Regions from separate parts of the Methylobacterium sp. 275MFSha3.1 genome, predicted to be linked through region 2. Evidence: predicted binding sites of a transcription regulator. Region 2 holds the regulator's gene; each other region holds the start of a gene.
What was found. Region 2 encodes LexA, which represses DNA repair genes until DNA is damaged. Its sites were predicted from a motif close to TGTTCNNNNTGTGTTCNG; they were not measured.
Positions count from the first base shown of each region.

Region 1: a site for LexA is predicted at 4,677-4,694, ahead of uvrA (excinuclease ABC subunit UvrA). Genes of this name have one in related genera too.
Region 3: a site for LexA is predicted at 2,813-2,830, ahead of BLW78_RS01935 (ATP-dependent helicase). Genes of this name have one in related genera too.

Region 1 covers NZ_FNWP01000004.1:53,738-61,181, reverse strand. The annotation lists gene BLW78_RS05310 (transporter) at 1-779, opposite strand, end outside; gene uvrA (excinuclease ABC subunit UvrA) at 1,393-4,521, opposite strand; gene BLW78_RS05300 (MFS transporter) at 4,905-6,083, shown strand; gene BLW78_RS05295 (cupin domain-containing protein) at 6,088-6,513, opposite strand; gene BLW78_RS05290 (zinc-binding alcohol dehydrogenase family protein) at 6,524-7,444, opposite strand, start outside.
Region 2 covers NZ_FNWP01000010.1:82,396-89,839, forward strand. The annotation lists gene BLW78_RS13755 (error-prone DNA polymerase) at 1-280, shown strand, start outside; gene BLW78_RS13760 (hypothetical protein) at 348-812, shown strand; gene fae (formaldehyde-activating enzyme) at 852-1,391, opposite strand; gene BLW78_RS13770 (hypothetical protein) at 1,722-1,937, shown strand; gene BLW78_RS13775 (hypothetical protein) at 1,956-2,405, opposite strand; gene lexA (transcriptional repressor LexA) at 2,656-3,384, shown strand; gene BLW78_RS13785 (ComEC/Rec2 family competence protein) at 3,378-5,693, opposite strand; gene gltX (glutamate--tRNA ligase) at 5,887-7,314, shown strand.
Region 3 covers NZ_FNWP01000002.1:413,521-420,964, reverse strand. The annotation lists gene BLW78_RS01940 (AsmA family protein) at 1-2,505, opposite strand, end outside; gene BLW78_RS01935 (ATP-dependent helicase) at 2,841-5,240, shown strand; gene BLW78_RS01930 (PhoH family protein) at 5,654-6,370, shown strand; gene BLW78_RS01925 (hypothetical protein) at 6,504-6,749, shown strand; gene BLW78_RS01920 (accessory factor UbiK family protein) at 6,898-7,182, shown strand.

The DNA.
Region 1 (7,444 bases), on a different contig from region 2:
CCGCCGAGGGCGAACCGGCCACGGTTCCCGGCCGCGGCGCTGGCCTGGCTGATGTCGAAGTTGTAGGTGCCGTAGGCGATCGGGCCGATCTCGAAGTTGCCGAACTTCTTGGTCGCCGTGAGGTCGAAGTTCAGGGCGTCCGACAGGCGGATCGGGCCGATGGCGGCGCCGACCTGGCCGGGGAAGCGGCCGGGCGAGTCGTAGATGTTGGCGGTCAGGTTGGCGGTGATGTTCCAGCCGTCACCCGTGTAGCTGCCGGCGATGCCGAAGCGGTAGGTGTTGGAGGAGAGCTGCGGCAGGACCGGGGTGGCCGTCGTGCCGTTCGCGGTGATGATCGAGCCGCGGTCGCCGTTCAGGTCGTTCAGGTAGGCGCCGCCGAGCAAGCTGACGCCGAAGTTGTTGCCGAGGTCGAAGGCCCAGATGCCGCCGACGAAGGTGCCGACGTTGATCGAGATGTCCTTGTTGCGCACGCCCGCCGGGTTGCGGGTGAAGGCGAACACGGTCGGGGGCGCCACGAGCAGCTCGACGCGGCCGCCGAACGGCACGAACGGGGTCGACCAGACCAGGACCGGGATGTTGACGGCCGTGTCGGGCGAGTTCGGCGCGTCGGTGCGGCGATAGGTGAACGTGTTGATCGCGTAGAGGCCTTCCGGCAGCGGCGCGCCGACGGCGAGGCCGACCTGCTCACCGGGAACCGTCGTGGTCTGCGCCTGCGCGATCGTCGAGGTCATGCCGACCGTGAGCGCGACCGTGCCGGCCGCGAGCCAGTTCTTCATCATTTTCTCATTCCTTCCCAAGGTCATACGGCGTCCGTCCCGCATTCGGCACTTCCCTGCCGGTCTGCTCGCCTATCGCGGCTGCCGGCTTCGGACCTGCCGAGCGCCCCCACGGAGCCTGCCCGTCTCAACGTCTGCGACTATTCTACAGAGACCTGCGGAAAGACAGTGGAATGCTCGCCGAAACGCCACAACCGGCCGAACCGTTGCGCAAAAGCCGCATTTTTGCGGCGATGCAACACTGTCCACAGACCCTGCTCGGATCGCGGTTTCGGCAAAATATCGTTGAACGGTCAAGCTGTTGCCGGCCCGGGCCGCGGGAGAATCCGGCAAAGGCGGGAAGGTGATCGGGCAGGCCGCCGGTCCGGACGCGCGGGCCGGGATCCGGCTCCGAGCCGGTCGGCGGCGGGTCCGGAGCCGGATCCGGCCGCTCGAATCACCGTCCGCGGGCGCGGGGTCCGGCCGAGACCCGGCAGAAACTGCCGCGCCGGCCCGGGAGCGGGTGATCCGTCGCGTCGGACCCGCGCCCGCACTGCAGGGGCGGGGGCGCGTCCGGCACGGTCGCCGGTGCGTGCGATGCCCGCCCCCGGACGGTCCGCCCCCCTCCGCCGCCGCGCTACTCCGCGGCGCGACCGCGGCTCGCGGGTGAGGCGGGCCGCCGCTCCAGCACCTCGCGCAGGAACCGGCCGGTATGGCTGGCCTTGGCGCGGGCGATCTCTTCCGGCGTGCCCTGCGCCACCACCCGGCCGCCGCCGTCGCCGCCCTCGGGACCCATGTCGATCACCCAGTCGGCGGTCTTGATCACTTCGAGGTTGTGCTCGATCACCACCACGGTGTTGCCCTGGTCGACCAGCTCGTGGAGCACCTCCATGAGCTTGGCGACGTCGTGGAAGTGCAGGCCGGTGGTCGGCTCGTCGAGGATGTAGAGGGTGCGGCCGGTGGCGCGCTTCGACAGCTCCTTGGAGAGCTTCACGCGCTGCGCCTCGCCCCCCGACAGGGTGGTGGCCTGCTGGCCGACATGGACGTAGTGCAGGCCGACCCGCTTCAGGGTCTCGAGCTTGTCGCGGATCGCCGGCACCGCCTTGAACAGCTCGGCCGCCTCCTCGACGGTGGAGTCGAGCACGTCGGCGATGGACTTGCCCCGGTACTTCACCTCCAGGGTCTCGCGGTCGTAGCGCTTGCCCTTGCAGACGTCGCAGGTGACGTAGACGTCCGGCAGGAAGTGCATCTCGATCTTGATGACGCCGTCGCCCGAGCAGGCCTCGCAGCGCCCGCCCTTGACGTTGAACGAGAAGCGCCCGGGCTGGTAGCCCCGCGCCTTGGCCTCGGGCAGGCCCGCGAACCAGTCGCGGATCGGCGTGAAGGCGCCGATATAGGTGGCGGGGTTCGAGCGCGGCGTGCGGCCGATCGGCGACTGGTCGATGTCGATGACCTTGTCGAGGTGCTCCAGCCCCTCCAGCCGCCCGTAGGGGGCCGGGTGCTCCAGGGCACCGTTCAGCTTCTTGGCGATGGCCTTGTAGAGGGTGTCGATCACCAGGGTGGACTTGCCGCCCCCCGAGACGCCGGTGATGCACGTGAAGGTGCCGAGCGGGATCTCGACGTCCACGTCCTTGAGATTGTTGCCCCGCGCGCCGAACAGGCCGAGCTTGCCCTTCCGGCCCTTGCGGCGGGCGGTCGGGGTGCGCACCGCCATCGCGCCCGTGAGATACTTGGCGGTGAGCGAGGCGGGGTTCGCCAGCACCTCCGCGGGGGTGCCCTGCGCGATGATCTCGCCGCCGTGGATGCCGGCGCCCGGGCCGACATCGACCACGTAATCGGCCTGCAGGATCGCGTCCTCGTCGTGCTCGACCACGATCACCGAGTTGCCGAGGTCGCGCAGGCGCTTGAGCGTGCCGAGCAGCCGCTCGTTGTCGCGCTGGTGCAGGCCGATCGAGGGCTCGTCCAGCACGTAGAGCACGCCGGTCAGGCCGGAGCCGATCTGCGAGGCGAGGCGGATGCGCTGGCTCTCGCCGCCCGAGAGCGAGCCGGAGCCGCGGGCGAGCGTCAGGTATTCCAGGCCGACATCCACCAGGAAGCTCAGCCGGTCGCGGATCTCTTTCAGGATCCGGACCGCGATCTCGTTCTGCTTCGCGGTCAGCTTCCCGGGCAGGTCCGAGAACCACCGGTGCGCCTCGGAGACCGAGAGGGCGGTCACGTCGGCGATGTCCGCCATGGCGACCTTCACGGCCAGAGCCTCGGGCTTCAGCCGCTTGCCGCCGCAGGCGGCGCAGGGCGTCTCGCTCATGAAGCGCCCGATCTCCTCGCGCACGGCGTCCGAGTCGCTCTCCTTGTAGCGGCGCTCCAGGTTCGGGATCACGCCCTCGAAGGGCTTGTTGACCGTGTACTTGCGCAAGCCGTCGTCGTAGGCGAAGCGCACCGCCTGCTTGCCCGAGCCGTAGAGCACGATGGCGCGGGCCGTCTCCGACAGGCTCTGCCAGGGGACGCCCGTCTTGAAGCCGAAATGCTCGGCGAGCGCCTCGAGCGTCTGGCCGTAATAGGGCGAGGTCGACTTCGCCCAGGGGCCGACCGCGCCGCGCTTCAGGCTTAAGCCAGGGTCGGAGATCACCAGCTCGGGATCGATCCGCATCTCGTGGCCGATGCCGCTGCAGGTCGGGCAGGCGCCGAACGGGTTGTTGAACGAGAACAGCCGCGGCTCGATCTCCGCGATGGTGAAGCCCGAGACCGGGCAGGCGAAGCGCGACGAGAAGGTGACGGTCCGCGGCGCCTCGCCCTCGGGGGCGTCGGCGAACACGATCTCGGCGACGCCGTCGGCGAGTTCCAGCGCGGTCTCGAAGGACTCGGCCAGCCGCGAGCCGATATCGGCCCGGACCACGATCCGGTCCACCACCACGTCGATGTCGTGCTTGAACTTCTTGTCGAGCTTCGGGACATCGTCGATGGCGTAGTATTCGCCGTTCACGCGCAGCCGCTGGAAGCCTTTCTTCTGATATTCGGCGATCTCCTTGCGGTACTCGCCCTTCCGCCCGCGGACCACGGGCGCCAGCAGGTAGAGCCGGGTCTTCTCCGGCAGCTCCAGCACCCGGTCGACCATCTGCTGGACGGTCTGGCTCTCGATCGGCAGGCCGGTGGCCGGCGAGTAGGGGATGCCGACCCGCGCCCAGAGCAGGCGCATGTAGTCGTAGATCTCGGTCACCGTCCCCACGGTCGAGCGGGGGTTCTTCGAGGTGGTCTTCTGCTCGATCGAGATCGCCGGCGACAGCCCGTCGATCTGGTCGACGTCGGGCTTGGACATCATCTCCAGGAACTGGCGGGCATAGGCCGAGAGCGACTCGACGTAGCGGCGCTGCCCCTCCGCGTAGATCGTGTCGAAGGCGAGCGACGACTTGCCCGAGCCCGAGAGCCCGGTGAAGACCACGAGCTTGTCCCGCGGGATGGTCAGGTCGACGTTCTTGAGATTGTGCTCCCGGGCGCCGCGGATCGCGATGACCCGCCGGTCCTCGACGGGGGCCGGCGCGGCGTCGAACAGGGCCTCCAGCTTGGCGTCGATGGCGGCTTCGTTCCGCGCGCCGGGGGGGCTGGATTTCGCGCGAACCGGCTTGGACTCGGGCGCCTTGGACTGGGGCGCCTTGGCCGTCGCCGGGGCTTTCGGAGCCGTCTTGGAAGGCGCTTTGGCGGCAGCTTTCGGTGCGGCTTGGGCAGCACCGACGCGGCTTGCGGCACGACTTCCAGCTTGGGCTTTGGCCATGAGGGCGGCGGTCTTTCGAGGCGTCGACCGAGGCATCGACGAAGTCGGACGGATTCGCGCGCGGGCCAGCCGCCGCTCCGGCTCATGTCGAGCCCGAGGGGGCCCGCGGCAAGATGCGGCCGGCGGGACGCAGGCCCGTCATGCGCCGCCCTTGCTAGAACGAAACGCGTACGTCGGCAACCGCTCGGTGAACGCGCGACCGTCTTCGCGAGCGCAGCGAAGCGATGACGCGGTGGAGCCAGCGGCCGCGATCGGAGTCCGGTGGCCCCAGCTTCGCCGTAGCTCGATTCGCCAAACCTTGGCCCACCTTCGGTGTTGCACCGCGGGCGCCGAGATCCACGTCGCCGTATCCCGCCCTCAGATCCACATCCCGACAGGTATCGATGCCAGCATGCGACGCGACCGATCCGGCCGCCCTCCGCGGTTCCGACGACCGCACGGCCCCCCAGCAGCGCCTGTCCACCCGGCTGCTGTTCCTGATCGTCGGCCTCGCCAACGCCACCTGGGCGCCCCTGGTGCCGCTGGTGAAGGACCGCGCCGGCCTCGACGCGGCGGGGCTCGGCCTGCTGCTCCTCACCTTCGGCGTCGGCTCGATCCTGGCGATGCCGAGCGCCGGGGCCGCGGCCGCGCGGCTCGGCTTCCGGCCGGTCCTGCTCGCCGGCACGCTCGCGATCGGCCTCGCCCTGCCGGTGCTGGCCGTGGGCTCCGGGCTCGTGCCGCTCACCGGGGCGCTGCTGCTGTTCGGGGCCGGGATGGGGGCGGTGGACTGCGTCATGAACCTGCAGGCCGTCGCGGTGGAGCGCGCCGCCGGGCGCCCGATGATGTCGGGCTTCCACGGTCTCTACAGCCTCGGCTGCATCCTGGGGGCGCTGCTGGCCAGCGTCCTGATGGGCACCGGCCTGGGCGCCGGCTGGAGCGTGCTGATCCTGGTCGCCGGCATCGTGGCCCTGTTCGCGGCCGCCTGGCCGGGCATCCTTCCGGCCGGCGGGACAGGGGGAAGCGGCGGGCCCGCCTTCGCGCTGCCCCGCGGCCCGGTGCTGGTGCTGGGCCTGCTCTGCTTCGTGGTGTTCCTGACCGAGGGCTCGGCCCTCGACTGGAGCGCGGTGTTCCTGATCCAGCAGCGCGGGCTCGATCCGGCCTGGGCGGCGCTCGGCTACGCTTCCTTCTCGGTCACCATGACGGCCGGCCGGCTCGGCGGGGATGCGATCGTGGCCCGCCTCGGCCGGCGGCCCGTGGTGATCCTCGGCGGCCTGCTGGCGGCGGCCGGCCTCGCGCTCTCGGTCGTCATCCCGGCCTGGGAGGCGGCGCTCGCCGGCTACGCCCTGGTCGGGGCGGGCTGCGCCAACATCGTCCCGGTCCTGTTCACGGCGGCGGGGCGCCAGACCGCGATGCCCGCGCGCGTGGCGGTGCCGGCGGTGACGACGCTGGGCTATGCCGGGGTGCTGGCGGGGCCCGCGCTGATCGGCTTCGCCGCGCAGGCGCTCGGCCTGCCCGCGTCCCTGCTGATCGTGGCGGCGCTGCTCCTCGGCGTGGCGGCGGCCGGCCGGTCCCTGCGGGTGTGACCCCTCACGCCTCGGCGTTGCGCGCCATGAAGGTGGCGGGCGTTCCGTCCTCCGGGTTCACGAAGACGATGTCGGTCGGCGCCCGCCGGGGCGTGTCGATCGACAGGAACACCACCGGGTCCCCGGGCTCGAGCGCCGGCATCGCGTGGACCGTGCCCTTCTCGAAGAACAGGAGCTGGCCCGGGCCGAACGCCGTCTCGGCGGCCGGATCGCCCAGCCAGACCCGGCCGCGGCCCGAGAGGCAGTAGAGGTACTCGTCGCAGGTGGCGTGATAGTGCGGCGGGGTCGGCCGGTAGACCCGGAACACCCGGGCGCTCGCCGCCTCCCGGTCGGTCAGGTAGGTGTCGACCAGGAGGGTCTCGGCGCTGTCGGGCAGACCCGCCGCCAGCGCCGTCACGTCGAAGAGGCCGGTCCCCGCCGCGTCCGCCATCACGTCCTCCTCAATCGGAAAACCCTTCGAGCACGATCTTCCCCCTGGCGCGCCCGCTCTCGACCAGCGCGTGGGCGCGCCGCAGGTTCGCGGCGTCGATCCGCCCGTAATGCTCCCCCAGGGTGGTGCGCAGGCGCCCGGAATCAACGAGGCGGGATATCTCGTCGAGGAGCGCCCCCTGGGCGGCGATGTCGGCGGTGGCGAACATCGAGCGAGTGAACATGAACTCCCAGTGCAGCGACAGGCTCTTGCGCTTGAGGAGCCCGACGTCGAGGCGCTCCGGATCGTCGATCAGGGCGAGGCGGCCCTGCGGGGCGATCAGCTCCACGATCGCGGCGAGGTGGGCGTCGGTGCTGGTCGTGGAGAAGACGAGGCCCGGCGCGCCGATCCCCAGGGCCGCCACCTCCGCCGCCAGGGATCTGGAATGGTCGACCACGTGGTGGGCGCCGAGGTCCCGGCACCAGGCCGCCGTCTCAGGCCGCGACGCGGTGGCGATCACGGTGAGGTCGGTGAGTTCCCGGGCGAGCTGGATCGCCACCGAGCCGACGCCGCCCGCGCCGCCGACGATCAGGAGCGCCGGGGCCGCGCCCGGCACCCGCTTGCCCACGTCGAGCCGGTCGAACAGGGTCTCCCAGGCGGTGATGGCGGTGAGCGGCAGGGCGGCGGCCTGCGCCCAGTCGAGGCTCTTCGGCTTGTGCCCGACGATGCGGGCATCGACGCAATGGTATTCGGCGTTCGTCCCCGGCCGGGTGAGGTCGCCCGCGTAGAACACCGCGTCGCCCGCGGCGAAACCCTGGACCTCCGCGCCGGCGGCGACGACGGTGCCGGCCGCGTCCCAGCCGAGCACCTTGGTGCCGCCTTCCTCCGGCTCGGCCCGCCGCCGGACCTTGGTGTCGACCGGGTTCACCGAGACCGCCTCGACCTTCACCAG
Region 2 (7,444 bases):
CTTCCTGACGCTGGAGGACGAGACCGGTATCGCCAACGTGATCGTCTGGAAGACCGTGTTCGAGGCGAATCGCCGGATCGCCATGCAGGCGCGGTTCCTCGCCGTGCGCGGCCGGATCCAGCGGGCGGACGGGGTGGTCCACCTCGTGGCGGAGGGGTTTCGCGACCTCACCGCCGCCCTGCGCGACCTGCGCGAGGCCGGCATGAAGCTGCCGCCCGAGAACACGGATTTCGGCGTGCCCCCGGACCGGCGCGTGTTCCCCAGCCGGGATTTCCACTGAGGCCGGCACTTCGAGCGGCCCTCGACCAGCCCCTCGACAGGCCCCGCGCGGCGCGTAGAGTGCGGCGATGTCGAGCTTCGCCGTCCCGCGCCTCCTCCTCGCCGCCTGCGCGGCCCTGCCCCTCCTGGCGGAGGCCGCCCGGGCCGACAGCTGCGACGACCTCACCCGCCAGATCGCCGACGCGATCGGCGGCCGGGTCAGCAAGCGCGCCGGCCCCAGCATCGACATCCGCGTGGCCGGCCCGATCAAGTTCGACGTGACCTGCCGGGCCGAGCCGATCGTGCAGGCGACCTCCGCCGAGCCGAGTCCCTCGGCGACCTTCTTCCGCGACCTGTCGGTGGCCTCCGAGATCCTCGTCGGCCAACCGGCCGCGACCGTCGAGCCGATCATCGCCACCGCCTACCGGACCGCGCTGGCGGAGCGGCGCAAGTCGTTCATCCAGCAGAACGGCTGGTCGGCGTCCTGCTACACCGACCCGGGCAGCAGCGCGATGCGGACCCTCTGCTCGGTGGGGCGCATCCCGCCGGGCTGAGGCGGACCTGAGCCGGCAGGATGCGCGACGCGGGCCCGCTCAGTACTCGATCACGCCGTCGAGCGCGTAGTGCTTCACGGTCTTCCGGTTGGCGATCAGCTCGTCGACCGTGGGCTCGCCCTTGAGGGCGCGGGCGATGGCGAGTTTCGTGGCCTCGTAGTTGGTCCGGTAGAGGTCCTTCTGGTCGAGGTTGTCGTCCTCGGCGCAGCGCTGATCGAGCCAGATCATGATGATCATGCACAGCTCGTCGAGCCCGTCCTTCGGCAGGATGCCCTCGATGATGCAGTCCACGATCGCGTCGCCGGTGGCGGCCTGGACCACGCCGCCGAGGAGCTCGGCATACTCGGCCGTGTGGATCGTGACCTTGGTGGTCATCATCGTGGCCGGGCGCACGAGCTGGTTGAGGTCGCGCACCACGAACATCCGCGTGTGGCCTTGGACCTGCCCCATCATCGACGCGAAGGCCTGACCGACCGGGCCGCGCACCGAGCCGATCAGCACCTCCGGCATGGCGTCGGTGTACTGGCCCTCGGCCGCCAGCACCGTGGCCTCGCCCGTGCGGAACCAGATCTCTTGCATGTTCGAACTCCACCTGATCGGAGCCCGCGGGAGACATCATCGGCGGCCTCGCGTCAATCGCCCCGAGGCCGGCCCCCATCCCGGCCGCCCCTGCCCTCGCCCGCGCCGCGGCGCGGGCGCAGCCCCGTGCCGCCCCGTGCCGCCCCGTATCGCCGCGATGCGGCCGCCGGCATCCGCGACGGCGCGCATCTCCACCCCCGCGCGGCCTGTGGCCTTGAGGAACGCGGACAGGCGAGGCAGGGAAGACCGGAGCGTGGCTCCGGGAGCGGTCCCGGGCCTGGCCGTTCCGGTGGGCGCGCGGCGCCGTGCCGGGCATGCGGGAGGAACACGATGGCGGAGAGCACGGACCGGGGCTCCGGCTGGAGCCTTCAGGCGAGCGCCGTGCCCGACGGGGTGCGCCTGGAACTCGCCCTCGCCGACCTCGGCGGTGCGCCGGTCACCGCCGCGATCGTGCTCGACCGGACGGAGGCCCGGGCCTTCGCCCGCGCCCTGCTGGCCGCCGCCGGCGACGCCGCGGAGCGGACGTTCCCGAAGCCGGGCGCCTGAGGGCGCGCCGCCGGCCGGTCAGCGCACGCCGAGGCCCGGATTGCGGCCCGGCAGGCGGGGGACCACGGTGCCGCGCTTCTCGATCGGCGCGTCGCAGGCGTAGGCGAACTCGGTCTTCAGCGGATCGAACACGGTCTCGCCAGTGATCCGGCAATCCTCGCGCACGGTCTCGTCGAGATAGGCCCGGGCGGCGGTGCGGAAGCGCTTCACCCGGGTGGCGCCCGGCTCCGGATCGATCCGGACCTCGCTCAGGTTGCAGCCGGTATACTCGCGCAGGGCGTTGGACACGATCAGCATCCGGCGCAGCTGCCGGTTGTCGTAGACCTCGTAGGGCTCCTTGCAGCCGATCGTGACGACCTGGGGAGTGAGCGCCACGTAGTTCCGCGAGATGTAGGAGAATCCGGTGGTGCAGCCGGCGAGGCCGAGGGCGGCGAGGCCGAGGGGCAGCAGAGCTGCGGGTCGTCGCATCCTCGTCATTCCAAGAGGGTCCCAGCCCGCACCCCGGATCCGCCGCCTTCCCGGCGGGGCGCCGCGATGCATTGAAACGGCTCCGCTTGCGCCGTCAATGCGTTTCTCGACCTTCTCCCGCGGGCGCGCCCGCGGCGCGCCGGGCCGAGCGGTGCCGCTCTTGCGGAACACTTGCGGAACGTTTAACCTGTTCGTGATTTGTTTCGGAGACCGTCACGTGGCGGTCCGCCAAGCCGCGAGTCCCCCGTCGATGCTCACGCGCAAGCAGCTGGACCTCCTGCGATTCATCCAGAGCCGGATGCAGGAATGCGGTGTCCCGCCGTCGTTCGACGAGATGAAGGATGCCCTCGATCTCAAGTCGAAATCCGGCATCCACCGGCTGATCACGGCGCTCGAGGAGCGCGGCTTCCTCCGGCGCCTCCCAAATCGGGCCCGCGCCATCGAGGTGATCCGCATCCCCGAGAGCCTGACCCAGGCCGCTCCGGCGACTCAGGCCCCCGCCGAGCCGCGCCGCTTCACGCCGAGCGTGGTCGAGGGCGGTAAGTCCAAGCAGCCGCCGGCCCCGGCGAGCACGCGGATGATCGACGAGTCCGGCCGCGCCATCTCGATCCCGGTCATGGGCCGGATCGCGGCCGGTACGCCCGTCTCGGCGATCCAGAACCAGAGCCACGCCATCACCCTGTCGCCGGACTTCGTGGCCGGCGGCGAGCACTACGCCCTCGAGGTGCGCGGCGACTCGATGGTCGAGGCGGGCATCCTGGACGGCGACCTCGTGGTCATCCGCAAGCAGGAGACGGCCAATACCGGCGACATCATCGTGGCGCTGATCGACGACGAGGAGGCGACGCTCAAGCGCCTGCGCCGCCGCGGCTCGTCGATCGCCCTCGAGGCCGCCAACCCGGCCTACGAGACCCGCGTGCTCGGGCCCGACCGGGTCCGGATCCAGGGCCGCCTCGTGAGCCTCGTCCGCCGCTACTGAAGCGGCTCGGCCGGCGCGTCGCCGGGGGCGAGGTCTCCGCCCGGCGCGGCGTCGGCCTCCGGCGTCGCGGCGATCCCGTTCTCCGCGGGGCGGTCGCCCGGCTCCGCGGTGACCGGCGACGGAGGTCCCGGCCCGCGCCCCGCGGCCGGCCGCCAGGGCACGGCGCGGCCGTCGTCCCGGGCGTAGCGCGCGGCGAAGCCGTCGCCGTCGGTCCGGAGGGCCACGGCCCCGCGGGCGGCGAGGACGCGCCGGTCGATCACCAGCGGCCCCGTGCAGGTGGGCGGCGCCGCGAGGCCCGTGATCAGCACCGCGGCGCGGGCGCAATCCTCCGGGAAGGCCCGCCGGTCCCGGACCAGGGCGACCGCCCGCCCGTCCGGCAGCCGGGCGGTGCAGCCGAGCCGGTCGCAGCGCCCGCTGCCCGACCGGACGATCAGCGCCGCGGACCGCCGCCCGTCGCCGTCCGCCTTCAGCCACTGCTCGAGGACGAAGCCCGAAGGGCTGCCGAGGGCCGCGAGCTGCCCGTCCGGGCCCCGCACCGCGGCCCCGGCGCCCTGCCGGTCGACGTAGAGGTCGTAGCGGTCGGGCCGGGCCGCGAGGACGAGCCCGAGCAGGACCGGCGGCACGGCGAGCCAGCGCAGGCGCGAGGCCGGCAGCGTCCCCAGCAGCAGGCCGGCGGTCAGCAGGGCCAGCGCCCCGGCGCCGAAGGCCGGCAGCACCAGGACCGCCCGCTCGAACCCGGCGATCCAGTCCGAGATCGCCAGCATCCCGGCCACCGCCTGCCCCATCAGCCACCAGACCGGCCGGTCGAGGGCGAAGGGATAGGCGAGGCAGCCGATCACCGCGGCGGGCATCACCACCAGGGAGACGAGCGGCAGGGTCAGGGCGTTGCCGACGAGGCCGAAGGGCTGGACCGTCTGGAAGTGGTAGGTGGCGAAGGGGGCCGTCGCGACCTGCGCCACCAGGGTCGTGGCCAGGGTCCCGGTGATCGCCGACAGGCCGGTCCCGACGAGCCGCCCGATCCGCCCGGCCCCCGGGCGCACGAGCAGCCGCCCGTCGATCAGCCGCGCGCAGGCGATCAGCCCGGCCACGGCGCCGAAGGACATCTGGAAGCTCGGGCCGAGCAGGCCCTCCGGCTCGCGGGCGAGCGCGATCAGCGCCGAGAGGGCGAGGTTGCGCATCGACAGGGCCGGCCGGTCCACCAGGATCGCGCCGAGCATGATCAGGGTCATGATCAGCGAGCGCTCGGCCGCGATGTCCCAGCCCGAGAAGGCGCAGTAGGCGGTGACGCCGACCATGGCGAAGCCGGCCGCGATCTTCTTGATCGGCCAGAGGAGCGCGCAGAGCGGCACCGCGGCGAGGAGCGCCCGCACCAGCCAGAACACCACGCCGGCGGCCAGCACCATGTGGAGGCCCGAGATCGACACCACGTGGTAGATGCCGGCGGCGCGGAGCGCGTCGTTGGTGGCCGGCCCGATGAGGCCGCGCTTGCCCGTCACCAGGGCCGCCGCCACCGCGCCCGCCTGGCCGCCGGCGGCCTCCGCGATCCGGCGCGTGAGTCCGTTGCGCGCCGCGTCGAGCGCAGCGGCGAGCCGCAGGCCCAGCGGCGGCGGCCCGGACGGTTCCCGGACGGTGACGGTGCCGATCAGCGAGCCCACCGCGCCGATCCCCTGGAAATAGGCGTCCCGGGCGAAGTCGTAGCCGCCGGGCCGGGCCGCCTCCGGGGGCGGCAGCAGCCGGGCCGTGGCGGCGACGCCGTCCCCGGGACGCGGGATCGGCGTCTTCCGGAACGAGACCCGGACCCGGGCGGGCCGCGCCTCCGGCGCGAGGCCGGCGAAGCTCTCCACCCGGATCACCAGCCGGGCGCCGACCTCGCGCTCGTCCAGGGCCTCGACCGTTCCGACGAGCGGGCCGATCGTGGTGCGGGTGAGGATCGGTGCGGCGACCTGCGAGACCCGCCAGGTCGCCGCCGCGAAGCCGAGGAACGCGGCCGCCACCGCGAGCGCCGCCGCCAGGGCCGCCGGCCGCGCGCCGAGGACGGGGACCGGCGCCAGCGCGAGGCCGGCCGCGATCAGGGGGGCGGCGAGGCTCGGCGCGCCGTCGGCCGCCGCGAAGTAGACCAGGATCCCGCCGCCGAAGGCCACCGCCAGCCAGGGGAACAGCCGGCGCTGCTCGGCCTCGCGGGCGAGGCCGGCGACGACCCAGTCGCGGAGCGCCGGGAGGGCAGCCAGGAGGGCGGCGGGAAGGGCTCGGGCGCGCGGGCCGATCAGCGCGACCGCGCCGTCCGCCCGCCTCGCGCCGATCCGCCGCATCGCCGCCGCCCCGCTCCGCGCGACCTGTCGTCGGGGCCGGGCGATTCTGCGGGCGATTCTTAACGCATCCACCGGCCCGTGCTACAGCGGGTTCTTCGTGCTACGGGCGCCCTGTCGAGCCCCTCGCCGCTCCGCCGCCCCTTCGCCGTCCGTCGCGCCCCGTCCGCGACCAGCCCCGGAACATACCGGACCGATGTCCTCAGCCGTCGTCACGCGCTTCGCCCCCTCGCCCACGGGTTACCTGCATATCGGCGGGGCCCGCACGGCCTTGTTCAACTGGCTCTACGCCCGCCACACCGGCGGCAAGATGCTGCTGCGCATCGAGGACACCGACCGCGAGCGCTCCACCAAGGGGGCGATCGACGCGATCCTCGACGGCCTCTCCTGGCTCGGCCTCGACTGGGACGGCGACGTGGTCTTCCAGTTCGCCCGCGCCGAGCGCCACCGCGCGGTCGCCGAGGAGCTGCTGGCCGCGGGCCGCGCCTATCACTGCTACGCCACCGCCGAGGAGCTCACGCAGATGCGCGAGACCGCCCGCGCGGAGGGGCGCGCCCCGCGCTACGACGGCCGCTGGCGCGACCGCGACCCGTCCGAGGCCCCCGCCGGGGTCAAGCCGGTGATCCGCCTGCGCGCCCCGACCGAGGGCGAGACCGTGGTCGAGGACGCCGTCCAGGGCCGCGTGACCTGGGCCAACAAGGACCTCGACGACCTCGTCCTGCTGCGCTCGGACGGGACGCCGACCTACATGCTCGCCGTCGTGGTCGACGACCACGACATGGGCGTCACGCAGATCATCCGCGGCGACGACCACCTCACCAACGCGGCGCGCCAGAGCCAGATCTTCTCGGCCCTCGGCTGGGACATCCCGAGGATGGCGCATATCCCGCTGATCCACGGGGCGGACGGGGCCAAGCTCTCGAAGCGCCACGGCGCGCTCGGCGTCGAGGCCTACCGCGATCTCGGCTACCTGCCGGCGGCCCTGCGCAACTACCTCGTGCGGCTCGGCTGGAGCCACGGCGACCAGGAGGTCTTCTCCACCGACGAGATGGTCGCGGCCTTCGACCTCGGCGCGGTCGGACGCTCCGCGGCGCGGTTCGACTTCGCCAAGCTTGCGAACCTCAACGGCCTCTACATCCGCACCAGCGCCGATTCCGACCTCGTCGCGGCGATCGAGACCATCCTGCCCAACGTCGGGCCGGAGCGCGGCCTGTCGGCGCCGCTGCGGCCCGATCTCAAGGACAAGCTCGTCCAGGCCATGCCGGGCCTGAAGGAGCGGGCCAAGACGCTGATCGAGCTCCTCGACAGCGCCTACTACCTCTACGCCCAGCGGCCCCTGGCGCTCGACGACAAGGCCCGCGCCCTGCTCTCCGACGAGGGGCGCGGACGCCTCGCCGGGGTGCGGCCGGTGCTCGAGGCGCTGCCCGACTGGAGCGCGACCTCCACCGAGGGCGCGGTGCGGCAGTACGCGGAATCGGCCGGCTGCAAGCTCGGGCAGGTGGCCCAACCCCTGCGCGCGGCGCTCACCGGCCGGACCACCTCCCCGCCCCTGTTCGACGTGATGGCGGTGCTCGGCCGGGAGGAAAGCCTGGCGCGCCTCGGGGATCAGGCGCCGCAGGGCTGAGGCCGGGCTGAGGGCAGGGACGAGGCGGCGCTGGGACCGCTGCGCGCGGACCGGGAGCGGACAGGGAACTGCCGGCCCCGACCCGGATTGCGTTGGGTGGAAATCGGTTGGCGGAATTCGCTTGGCGACG
Region 3 (7,444 bases), on a different contig from region 2:
GGCGACGAGGCCGCGGCCGAGATCCAGGCTGGCCACGCGGGCGTCGAGGGACAGGGCCGGGTGGGCGGTCGGCGGGCCGAACGCGCCGTTCGCCCCCGGCGGGATCACCAGGGCGGCCGCGAGCTGCGGGATCGACAGCCGGTCGAGGGCGAGGCGGCCGTGAAGGGCACCGCCTGCCGACCGCAGCAGCGTCCCGTTCACCCCCGCGCCCGCGACCGTGCCGGCGAGCGCGGCGGCGGCCTCGCCCTGCTGCCGCGACAGCGTGACGGTGAGGTCGGCCGGCCACGCCCCCGGTGCCAGGGTCGCGGCGCCGGCCAGCGTCAGGAACGGCGCCAGATCGGCCGTCTCGGCGCGGAGCGTGCCGCCGGTGGGGACGAAGTCGGGACCGACCAGGATCGGGCGGCCCGTACCGAGGCGCAGGCCCGCGACCGTGCCGTTCGCCGTCAGGGCGAGGGTCTGGCCCTCCGGCCGCTCGGCTGTCAGGCGCAGCTCGGCAGGTTGCTGCAGGCCGGCGAGGTCGGTGCGGCCGAACCACGCCCCCGCCCGCGGCGCCGTGAGGGTGGCAGCGCCGCCCTCGATCCGCGTGCCGCGGCTCGCGAGCGTCAGGTCGAGGGTGCCGCCGCCGGCACTGCCCCGGGCCTGGGTCCGCAGGGCCGCGGCCGCGCCGCCCTCCCGGTCGAGGGTGACGGCGAGGTCGAGGGGCGCGTCCCGCAGGAAGGCGGGCAGCAGGCGGATCTCGCCCACCCAGACCCGCTCGAGCAGGCCGAGCAGCGGCGCCGCCGCCGGCGCCTTGAGGCGCCCGGAGACGCGGCCGGTCCCGTCCGCGCCGATCTGCCCGGACAGCCGGGCGCTGGCGCCGGCGAGGTCGGTGACGTCGAGGCTGTCGACCGTCAGGCCGGCGCCGTCCGACTGGATCCGCGCCGCGATCGTGCCGGTACCGGAGCCCGCGGTGCCGAACCGGACGTCCTTCGCCTCGAGCGTCAGGGCGAGGTCGGTGTCGCGCAGGGTGCCGAGGGTCGTCCCGAGGGGCGGCAGGCCGGCGATGTCGAGGCCGGTGGCGCGGATCTGGGCCTCGAACCGCCCGCGCTCGGCGCCCTCGGCGGCGGTGTAGCGGGCGTTCCCGGTGATCCGCGCCGGCCCGAGGCCGAGGCGCATGTTGCGCAGGGATAGGCCGGTCCCGGCGGCCGACAGGTCGGCGGCGGCCTCGATCTTCCGCCCGTCGAGCAGCGCGACGAGCGGCCCCTCGGCGCCGAGGCGGCGCAGGTAGCGGCCGAGCGCATCCGAGTCGGGGGCGGCGAGCGCCACCGGGCCGGAGAAGCGCAGCGGCGCCGTCTCGACCTGCCCGCTCGCCGTGACGGTGGACTCGGCCGGGCCGGTCACCGCGAAGCGGCGCAGCAGCAGGCCGCCGGCCCGCTCCAGGGTGCCGGTGAGGGCGAGGTTCGACCATTCCTCGCCGCCCAGCACGGCGCTGCCCACGGTGAGGTCGAGGTCGAGCATCGCCGGCAGGCTGCCGGCCGAGCGCGGCAGGCCGCGGGCGATCAGGCTCTGCCCCTCCGCCGAGGCCAGGAAGGCGTCGAGGTCGAGGCGGCGGGCGTCCAGGGTCAGGCCGGCGCGCCACTGGCGCAGGTCGAGCCGTCCGGTGCCGCCGAGCCGCAGGGCCCGGCCGCCGGGGTCGATGGCGAGGTCGACGGCCTCGAAGCGCACCTGCGTGCCCCGGGCCTTGAAGGTGCCGGCCAGCGAGAACGGCAGGTAGGCGCCGGCCGCCTGGGTCGGCGGCCCGACGACGAGGCGGGCGGAGCCCTCGGCCTCGACCTGGGCGCCGCCGGATTCGGCGGGGACGAGGCCGAACCGCGCGTCCGCCTCGAAGCGCGGCATCGCGTCGCCGCCGCCGGAGATCTTGGCGGCGAGGCGCCCGTCCGGTCCCGGCGTGCCGCTGACCGCCCGGAACGGGACGCCGCCGCTCGTCCCCTCGATCCGCCAGGGCCCGACCAGGGCCGGCGCCTGCAGGCGCAGGTCCTGGACGTAGAGCTGGTCGGTCCGCCCGGTGGCGGGGACCTGCGTGGTGACGAGGAACTGCTGGATGTGCAGGTTCTCGATGGCGAGGTCGCGGTCGCGCAGGGCCCCGCCGAAATCGGGCGGCAGCTTCAGCGTGTCCGGGCCGGCGACCGGGAGCTTGATCTCGGCCCGGCCGATCCGGGTCTCGGTGAAGCGGAACTCGCCCTTGAGGAGCGGCGCCAGGGCGATCTCGGCCTTGACGAACCGGGCATCGAGGCTGGGGCGGTCCGGATCGGCGCCGAGGTGGAGGCGGTCGACGCGCAGCCGCGGCGACGGCAGCAGGCGGACCTCGATCCGGCCGTCGGTCCGGACCGGAACGCCCAGGGACCGGGCGAGCGCCCGCTCGACGAGCCCGCGATGGGCCTGCCAGTCGACGAAGGGCGGGACCGCGAGCGCCGCCACGAGAACCAGGATGACGGCGCACGCCAGCGCGGTCAGAAGATCACGCAATGGTCCCGTTCCGCACCATCTCTGCGCGAGGCCGCGACCTCACCGGGCCGCCGTGCCCCGCGTGCCCCCGCGAGTCAGTCGCCACGGCCATAGCACGATAAGCCGCCGGGGGCGCCAGCGGCGATGCCACGGTCCCGAGCGGCGGTCGGGGCACGCGCGAGGTTCCTCGGGCATCCCGGGCCCGCGGCCTATGGATCGCGCGATCGGCCGCGGAGCGCGACGCGCCCGGAGGACGCGGATCATCCCGGCGCGGACAGCCGCGCTTCATGGCTCCGCGCCCCCGCCGCGGCGCGAACGGCCTCGACGCCGTTCGCGATTTGGTCCAGGGAAGCGGGATGCAGAACCGCCCGCATCCGCAACCCGCCGGGGACGGCGCGCCCGCCACGTCCATCGCCGCCCGCGCCATGGGCGCCCTCCGGCGCGACGCGGCCGCCTACCTCGAGGGCCTCAACCCCGAGCAGCGCCGCGCCGTCGAGACCACGGAGGGCCCGGTCCTGGTGCTGGCCGGGGCCGGCACCGGCAAGACCCGGGTGCTGACCACCCGCATCGCCCACCTGATCGCCACCAACCGGGCGCGCCCCTTCGACATCCTGGCGGTGACCTTCACCAACAAGGCCGCCCGGGAGATGAAGCACCGGATCGGCGCGCTGATCGGGCCGGCCGGCGAGGGCATGCCCTGGCTGGGCACCTTCCACGCCATCGGCACCAAGATCCTGCGCCGCCACGCCGAGCTGGTCGGGCTGAAATCCGACTTCACCATCCTCGGCACCGACGACCAGCTCCGGCTGATGAAGCAGGTCATCGCCGACCAGAACGTCGACGAGAAGCGCTGGCCGGCCCGGGCCCTGTCCCACGCCATCGACGGCTGGAAGAACCGCGGCCTCGGCCCCGAGCAGGTGCCCCCGGGCGAGGCCGCGGCCTTCGCGTTCGGCAAGGGCGGCGCCCTCTACACCGCCTACCAAGCCCGGCTCGCGACGCTGAACGCCGTCGATTTCGGCGATCTCCTGCTGCTCTGCCTCAAGCTCTGGCGGGAGAACCCCGACGTCCTGGCCAATTACCAGGACCGGTTCCGCTACATCCTGGTCGACGAGTACCAGGACACCAACGTCGCCCAGTACCTGTGGCTGCGCCTCCTGGCGCAGTCCCGGAAGAACATCGCCTGCGTCGGCGACGACGATCAGTCGATCTACGGCTGGCGCGGGGCCGAGGTCGACAACATCCTGCGCTTCGAGCACGACTTCCCGGGCGCGGTGGTGGTGCGCCTGGAGCGCAACTACCGCTCCACGGGCCACATCCTGGCCGCCGCCTCGGGGCTGATCGCCAGGAACGAGAGCCGCCTCGGCAAGACCCTGCGCACCGACGACGAGCCGGGCGAGCGCGTCACCGTGACGGGCGCGTGGGATTCCGAGGAGGAGGCGCGGATGCTCGCCGAGTCGATCGAGTCCCTCCAGTCCAAGCAGCATCCCCTGTCGGAGATCGCCGTGCTGGTGCGGATCTCGGCGCAGATGCGCGAGATCGAGGACCGGTTCGTCCAGCTCGGGCTGCCCTACCGGGTCATCGGCGGCCCGCGCTTCTACGAGCGCGCCGAGATCCGCGACGCGCTGGCCTACCTGCGCGCCACCGTGAACGTCAGCGACGACCTCGCCTTCGAGCGGATCGTGAACACGCCCAAGCGCGGCCTGGGCGACGCCACTCTGCAGCAGCTCCACACCTACGGCCGCGCCAACCGGCTGCCTCTGCGCATCGCCGCCGCGCGCCTGTGCGAGACCGACGAGCTGAAGCCCCGGGTCCGCTCGACCCTGCGGGCGCTGACCGAGAGTTTCTCGCGATGGGCGCGGCTCGCGGAGACGCAGCCGCACAGCGAGGTCGCGCAGACCATCCTGGAGGAGTCCGGCTACACCGAGATGTGGCAGAAGGACCGCTCCGCCGACGCCGCCGGCCGGCTGGAGAACCTGAAGGAATTCGTCCGCTCCATGGAGGAGTTCCCCGACCTCGCGGCCTTCCTGGAGCACGTCTCCCTGGTGATGGAGGCCTCGGAGGCGGAGGGCGCCGAGCGGGTCTCGCTGATGACGCTCCACGCAGCCAAGGGGCTCGAGTTCGACACCGTGTTCCTCCCCGGCTGGGAGGACGGCCTGTTCCCGAACCAGCGCGCGCTCGACGAGAGCGGCCGGGCGGGCCTGGAGGAGGAGCGGCGCCTCGCCCATGTCGGGCTGACCCGGGCGCGCAAGCGCGCGAAGCTGTCCTTCGCGGTCAACCGGCGCATCCACGGGCTCTGGTCCTCGACCATCCCGTCCCGGTTCATCGACGAGCTGCCCGAGACGGCGGTCGACGTGGTCGAGGCCCCGGCGCACTTCTCCGCCGGCGCCTCGCGGTTCGACCGCAACCCGACGCCGTTCGGATCGAGCTACGGCACGCCGGGCTGGCAGCGCGCGCAGGCCAACACCGCGCCGGGCGGCCGGTCCGGGTTCGGATCGGGGTCCGGAGGCGGCTTCCGCTCGGCGGGCCCGGGCGGCCGGTCCGGGGGCCAGTCCGGCGGTCCCCGCCAGATCGAGGGCGAGCTGATCGCCAAGTCGACGGGCGCGCCCTCGGCCTTCCAGGGCGGCCAGCGGGTCTTCCACACCAAGTTCGGCCCCGGAACGGTCGCGGCGGTCGACGGCAACAAGCTGACCGTTGACTTCGACAAGGCCGGCCGGAAGATGGTCCTCGACAGCTTCGTCCAGGCCGGATCGAGCTAGTCCCGCCGACCAAGCCCGGACGTGTCAGGGCGGCAGGGTCGGCCGGCTTCGCCCGCGCGGGCGGGGAGGATCGCGACCGTGCCGGATGCCGCGTTACCGCGACACCACCGTCCCGAACCTGATGCATCCGCGCCAGCCGCGCGGCTTTTTCGAAGCCCCTTCACCGACCGTCACCCCTTAGTCACACCCGGCGCGCAATCGTCGGGCGCGAATCGCACTGGTGCGCCAGTTGCATCGCGTATTCGGCCGCGCACGGAACGTCGTGACGCTCTCCACAGGCGGACGAGCGCGGGGCGGAACCTTCGGCCTTGGGCCGGTATTAAGTTCCGCAAGCGAGTAGAACCGGGAGCAAGCAGGTAAACGGCAGTTCAGAGACAGATCCAGGTTGGCAAGTCCCGTTGGAGTGTACATCCATGAAGAGACGCCGCGCACGACTTGAACTGGTTGAAGACCGCACGTCCCGCATTCATCGCACACGCTTCGACGAAGAACGCAATCTCGCTCCCATCCAGCCGCTCACCGAACGCCAAGCCGAGTACCTCGACGCCCTCGCCCGCTCGCCGCAGGTCATCGTCCTGGGGCCCGCCGGCACCGGCAAGACCTTCATCGCCGGCACCCGCGCGGCGGACCAGCTCCGCCAGCGCCGCATCGCCAAGGTGGTCATCACCCGCCCGAACGTGCCCTCGGGCCGGTCCCTCGGCTACTTCCCCGGCACCCTGGAAGAGAAGATCGCCCCCTGGGTCGCCCCCCTCACCGAGGCCATGAAGGAGCGCATGGGCGCCGCCGCCTTCGAGATCGCCCTGAAGACCGGCGACATCGAGATCGTCCCCTTCGAGGTGATGCGCGGCCGAACCTTCAAGAACTGCCTCGTGATCCTCGACGAGGCGCAGAACACTACGATCAACGAGATCAAGATGTTCCTGACCCGGATCGGCGACGATTGCCAGGTCATCATCAACGGCGACGTCTCGCAGACGGACCTCCGCGAGACCTCGGGCCTGCGCACCGTCATGCACATGGTCAAGAGCCGGATGATGCCGATCCCCGTGGTGGAGTTCACCCGCAACGACATCGTCCGCTCCGGCATCTGCGCCGAGTGGGTGAAGGCGTTCGAGGAAACGAATCTTTAAATCGGAAGTTGATGGCGGCGGGTCCTCGCAGACCCGCCGTGCCGTCCCCCGGCACGAGACGACTCTCCGCACCTCCCATTCGGGAGGATGAACCGGGCGCCGAGCCCGGCCTTCAGAGAACTGGAGTCTCCTCGTGAGGAAACTGACCTTCGCCTTCGCCGTGCTGGCCTCGCTCGGCGGCGCCGCCCTCGTCCAGCCGGCCTCGGCCGCGCCCGCGATGCCCGGCGCCGTGTCGGCGCCCGACGCGGTGACGCATGTCCGGATGACTCCCATGGAGCGGCGCATGATGCATCGCCGCATGGAGCGGCGCATGATGCACCGCCGCATGGAGCGCCGGATGATGCATCACCGCATGCACCGCCGCATGCACCGCATGTGATTGAACGGCGGAGTGGGGTCTTCCGGCCCCGCTCCGCTCGCCCGGCCGGAACCGGGCGTTGCTCCCCGTTCCGAAGATTCCTATCTCGTCGTCTCGAATCGTGCCGTCAGGCGGCCGCCGCGGCAGCCGGCCGATCCGGGAGACCCCGATGCCCCCCTCCAATCGACTGTTCGACGACCTCGCCCGCCTCATGACGGACGCCGCCGGCGCCGCCCAGGGCGTCCGCCGCGAGGCCGAGACCGTGGTCCGGGCGCAGCTCGAGCGCGTCGTCCGCGACCTCGACATCGCCTCCCGCGAAGAGCTCGACGTGCTCCGCGACCTCGTGACCCAGCTCCAGGCGCAGAACGAGGCCCTGACGGCCCGCGTGGCGGCCCTGGAGGCGCGATCCGGGAGCGCCGGAGCGGGCGCCGCGGGCCTGAGCGAGGTGGTCTGAGTCTCCGCGGCAACGCCGCGGGCTTTTACACAGGAAGCGGCGTCGACGATCCGGTTTCCTGTTCACTGAATGTGACCTGCACTTTGTGTCGCGAGTCACGGCCGGTCTATAGTCGGGCATAGGGTGATTCGGGGGCTGCGGGGCGATGTCCGCAGAGCTTCGACAGTCGATCGCGTCACCGCCGGCCTAGATCTGCCGGTCGTTCCAGTTCTCGGAGTGTTCTCGCGCTCCGGTTTCGCGTCACCGCCACGTCGGGCCGGAT